Regions from separate parts of the Paenibacillus sp. 11B genome, predicted to be linked through region 1. Evidence: riboswitches for the same ligand, from Rfam matches in the RefSeq annotation. Region 1 holds a riboswitch; the other holds the start of a gene.
What was found. Region 1 has a riboswitch for ZMP and ZTP ahead of Q0V21_RS19130 (TIGR01440 family protein). Riboswitches for the same ligand answer to the same signal wherever they lie in the genome.

Region 1 (2,395 bases):
ACACCAAACTGGTGGATCATCGCTCTCTGCTCGGTGTGATTCTATTCTCTCTGAGTGTCAGTGTGGATTCGTTCTCCGTTGGAGTCTCGCTCGGCATGTTCAGCAGTGATTTGGTGTTAACAGTGTTGGCTTTTGGCGTATGCGGTGGATTAATGTCCGTTATGGGTCTGCTGTTGGGACGGCGTGTGAGCCAGAACATGGGGGATTATGGAGAAGCGGTCGGCGGAGCAATCTTGCTCGCTTTTGGACTTTTGTTTATATTTTAAAATATAACGTTAACTATAATTACAGCCTAGTGCAGTCTTCAATATATAGGTATGAGGTTCATTGGATCAGATGGAGTTTCAACATGATTCGACAACATTTGCAAAATGGGGAGGCTAACCACAATGAAACATATTTTGTTTGTATGTACAGGGAATACTTGCCGCAGCCCCATGGCGGAGGGACTTTTACGTAAACTGGCGTCTGAGCGTGGCATTCAAGTGGACGTTCGTTCCGCAGGTGTAGCCGCAACAACGGGCATGCCGATTTCCCGTCATGCGGAGGCCGTATTAAGGGATCACAACGTGGAGGGACCACCTCATTCGACGCTTCTAAGCGCGAACCTGGTTGGCTGGGCCGATCTGATTCTCACATTGACACGCAGTCATAAACAGCATGTCATGCAGGTTTTTCCTGACTCGGTACACAAGACATATACTTTGAAAGAATACGTGGAAAATGACGAGCAAGTCCTGAATGATCTTCAGGAACTGGACAGCCTGTTTGCGACATTGGAGATGAAACGTGCGCTCGGTCAGGAGATTTTGGCATCTGAACGTGAGCGGGCGATCGAGATTAGGCAGCGCATTCCGAGCTTTGACATTTCGGACCCGTTCGGCGGCAGTCGCGACGATTACAACATTGCCGCGGCAGAGATTCGGACCGCGCTCGACAGACTTTTGGACAAGTTGGAGTAATTGGAAGCCTTATTAAAACGGACATGGGATGTAAATTAGTCGTTGATTTTAAACGCAGGTTGTTTTATGATGAATGGGAAAACAGGGATCCGGTGTAACTGGCGACGAAGTGGGCACAACCACAATGGAGCACCGGAACAAACGGCCGGTCGCCTGGGCAAAAGAGCAATTCTGCGTTACCCGCAGACTGCTCTTTTTTTCGTCTTTCATCTGATTATTCGCTATAATAGTACCTGAAATGCCATGCAAGAATACGAAGGGCAGCCAAGAGGAAGCCAGGCATGATTTTATCGGGAGGCGATAGGATGACTATTGAATTAGATTCGGAACAACCCGGATTGCATGAACAGACTGCATCCATACTGCGTGAACTGGCGCTTGCCGGACAGCTTGGACCTGGACAGATGGTTGTGATCGGTACAAGTACAAGTGAAGTCGCAGGCAAACGGATTGGTACAAGCGGTGCAGTTGAAGTGGCGCAGCAGCTCCTTGCGGGTATACGCGAGGTGCAGCAGGAGTTCGGTTTTGATGTTGTATTCCAATGCTGTGAGCATCTGAACCGCGCACTGGTTATGGAGCGTTCTCTGCTTACACGTCTTGGATTGACTGAAGTGGGTGCAGTACCTGTGCCCAAAGCAGGTGGTTCCATGGCATCCGCAGCATATGGCTCGCTGACCGATCCATGCTTGGCAGAACATGTGCAGGCCCATGCGGGACTGGATATTGGCGAGACGATGATTGGCATGCACTTGCGGCATGTGGCAGTACCTTTCCGTACAGCCCTCCGCTACATTGGTGATGCCCGTGTAACTACAGCGTTGACCCGTCCCAAGTTGATTGGTGGCGAGCGCGCAGTGTATCGCATGGAAGAGCAACCGGATTCGACATTTTGTGACTAATTTTTACTCAACCAATTCACTTAGGGAGGAATTTAATCATGGAACAATTGCGCAAGAATGACCCGGCAGTACTGGAAGCGATGAATTTTGAACTGAAACGTCAACAGAACAACATCGAGCTGATCGCATCCGAGAACATCGTAAGCGAAGCAGTTATCGAGGCTCTTGGATCTGTACTTACGAACAAATACGCTGAAGGCTATCCAGGCAAACGTTACTACGGTGGTTGTGAACATGTCGATATCGTTGAGGACATTGCCCGTGACCGTGCCAAAGAACTGTTTGGAGCAGAACATGTCAATGTTCAACCTCACTCCGGTGCACAAGCGAACATGGCAGTATATCTTGCGGCTTTGAAACCAGGTGACACTGTACTGGGCATGAACCTTGCGCATGGCGGACACCTCACACATGGTAGCCCGGTTAATGCTTCCGGCTTGCTGTACAATTTCGTGGCTTATGGTGTACAAGAAGATACGTTCCTGATTGATTACGATGAAGTGCGCAAAGCCGCATTCAAACATCGTCCTCGAT
Region 2 (2,395 bases), on a different contig from region 1:
AGTTGGAAGCTCTGCATCATTTCGCAGGCAGCGGCATAATTGCGGTCATTAGTCAGACGATCCGGCCCTACAGCAGACATAACAATGACATGGGCAGGAATATCAGTGAATCTCTTTTTAAACACATCCAGCAGTTTTCCCGGAATCAGCTTACCGAGCTTGCTCTGCGACATCTGTTCCAGCATACAGTCCACCAGCCGTTTGCGTGCTTCTGGAGTTCCGGCATATACAACACGCCACGAACCAGCGTCAACGATTGGTTGAAGCCTTGTTGCCCTGTGCAGCAATTCAACAACCAGCTCCTGTTCCACAGGGGTTGCATTACATTTACGAATACTTCTGCGTTCCCTGATCAATTCCACCAGACTCAATCGCTTCACTCTCCTTTGGTTTATCTGGATTCCATATCCATGCTGCTGTCTTGAAGAAATTGATGTATTATTTTCAGCTCTGGTTCCGAATATTTGTCCAAAGAACGATAGAACCGTTCAGCCTCAAGTACATGCAGACGTTCATGCAATTCAAAAATCTTCTTTCCTTGTGGGGACAACCGGAAATAGCTTTCCTTCTTGTTGTCATTCATTTTCGTACGTTTGACGAATCCTTCCTCCAGCAGTTTGTTGCCGATCTTGGTAATACTTGCTTTGGACAAATTCATCGCCTCGGCAATGCCCGTATTGTTAATGGGCTCATGCCTGCCAATGCAATCTATCATATGAACTGCAGTCAAATGCTGGGGGATTTTCTCGATGCTTTCCCGCTGGGCGATACTTAGAAAATGTTCGATTTCCGTATCCTTGTGATTCTCATATACATGTAAAAACCGGATAAATTGGTCATACAGTAACTGTTTTGTTCGATCTTTTGAATCCATTCTGCAATCGCCCCTTATTTACTTGTAAACAATAAAAAAACCTTAAATAATCTATATTATTCACTAATTAAATCTTAAATAGTTTACTTGTTAACAATATATCATGATTGATAACGGTTATCAACTATATTCTCTGGCTATGGAAATTTGGAATGTTAGAGAGATCCATTACCTATTGAACATTTCTTCTTTTTCAAGTACTATAAATTTAAACAATTCAAACGACCATATGTGACTGGCGAACACGGTGAACCGTGAGGGAGCATATGGTTTGTAATAAGCCGTACGCCTGGGCAGAGGTAAGGAATATTTATTTCCTTGCCTCTTTTTTATGTTGAAAGGGCGATGTGAAAATGAGTACAGACACACTGATCTTGAATGGACAAACGGTAGCAGATTTTATGAAGGAAGACATGGCCACAAAGGTTGGCATCCTTAAGGAAAAAGGCATTCAGCCTTGTCTCGCTACAATTCTCGTCGGAGATGATCCTTCCTCAGCGACCTATGTGCGTATGAAAGGAAATGCTTGTGCTCGCTTAGGCGTGCATTCCATTAAGGTCGTTCTTTCTGCGGATACCACCACGGATGAATTGATTCAAGAAATTAACAAACTAAATGATGACCCTTCCGTACACGGTATTTTGCTTCAGCACCCTGTCCCGAATCATATTGATGAAAGAGCAGCTTTTGACGCCATTCGTATCGAAAAAGACGTTGATGGTGTAACGACCCTCGGTTTTGCACTTAATGCTTTTGGAGAAGCCGAATTCCCTTCCTGTACACCACAGGCTATCATGCGTATTCTGGATTTCTACAATATTCAAATTGAGGGCAAACACGCGGTGGTCATCGGAAGAAGTCCAATTCTGGGCAAGCCGGTCTCAGCCATGCTGCTAAACCGGAATGCAACGGTGACAACCTGCCACTCTAAAACTGTGAATCTGGAAGAGATCGTGAAGCTTGGTGATATCGTCATTGCAGCCGTGGGTAAACCCCTGTTTGTCAAAGGAGACTGGATTAAACCGGGTGCTGTCGTTATTGACGCAGGTTATAACAAAGGGAATGTCGGAGATGTGGACTATGAAGCTTGCTTTGTTCCTTCTTCGGCTATTACACCTGTACCGGGCGGCGTTGGACCTGTAACAATCGCAACGCTCATCGAACATACGATTAAATCTGCCTATAAGCTATCTGAAAATGCATAATGAAATAGCCCAAAAAACAAGGTTCCTCCGATTGACGAGGGGCCTTGTTTGTCTTTGAATACGGCTATAATTGAAAATAAGAACATATATATATCTTTTTTTCTCTTTTTACAAACGGTTCATATCTATATTATTATGAACAAGGCATGGGGAAGGAGATAAACATAACTTGAAACCTTTAGTACAGCTGCTGCATTTTGGTTATCATCAAGCGATGAGTTGCATTTTTCCTGTGGCGATCTTTGGAACGTTGGCCCTCTCTAGCGTAATTCAGATCCCCTTTCTTTATCGCTATGATGCCATTCTGCTGATTTTA

Region 2: linked by a shared signal. The riboswitch ahead of Q0V21_RS09665 (bifunctional 5,10-methylenetetrahydrofolate dehydrogenase/5,10-methenyltetrahydrofolate cyclohydrolase) and the one ahead of Q0V21_RS19130 (TIGR01440 family protein) in region 1 are both predicted to bind ZMP and ZTP.

Annotation. Positions count from the first base shown of each region.
Region 1 is NZ_JAUKNS010000004.1:492,064-494,458, reverse strand. It holds gene Q0V21_RS19140 (manganese efflux pump MntP) at 1-266, shown strand, start outside; gene Q0V21_RS19135 (low molecular weight protein arginine phosphatase) at 390-962, shown strand; ZMP/ZTP riboswitch at 1,047-1,128, shown strand; gene Q0V21_RS19130 (TIGR01440 family protein) at 1,268-1,861, shown strand; gene Q0V21_RS19125 (serine hydroxymethyltransferase) at 1,900-2,395, shown strand, end outside.
Region 2 is NZ_JAUKNS010000002.1:250,866-253,260, forward strand. It holds gene Q0V21_RS09655 (nitroreductase family protein) at 1-362, opposite strand, end outside; gene Q0V21_RS09660 (MarR family transcriptional regulator) at 392-874, opposite strand; ZMP/ZTP riboswitch at 1,096-1,176, shown strand; gene Q0V21_RS09665 (bifunctional 5,10-methylenetetrahydrofolate dehydrogenase/5,10-methenyltetrahydrofolate cyclohydrolase) at 1,228-2,079, shown strand; gene Q0V21_RS09670 (DUF817 domain-containing protein) at 2,249-2,395, shown strand, end outside.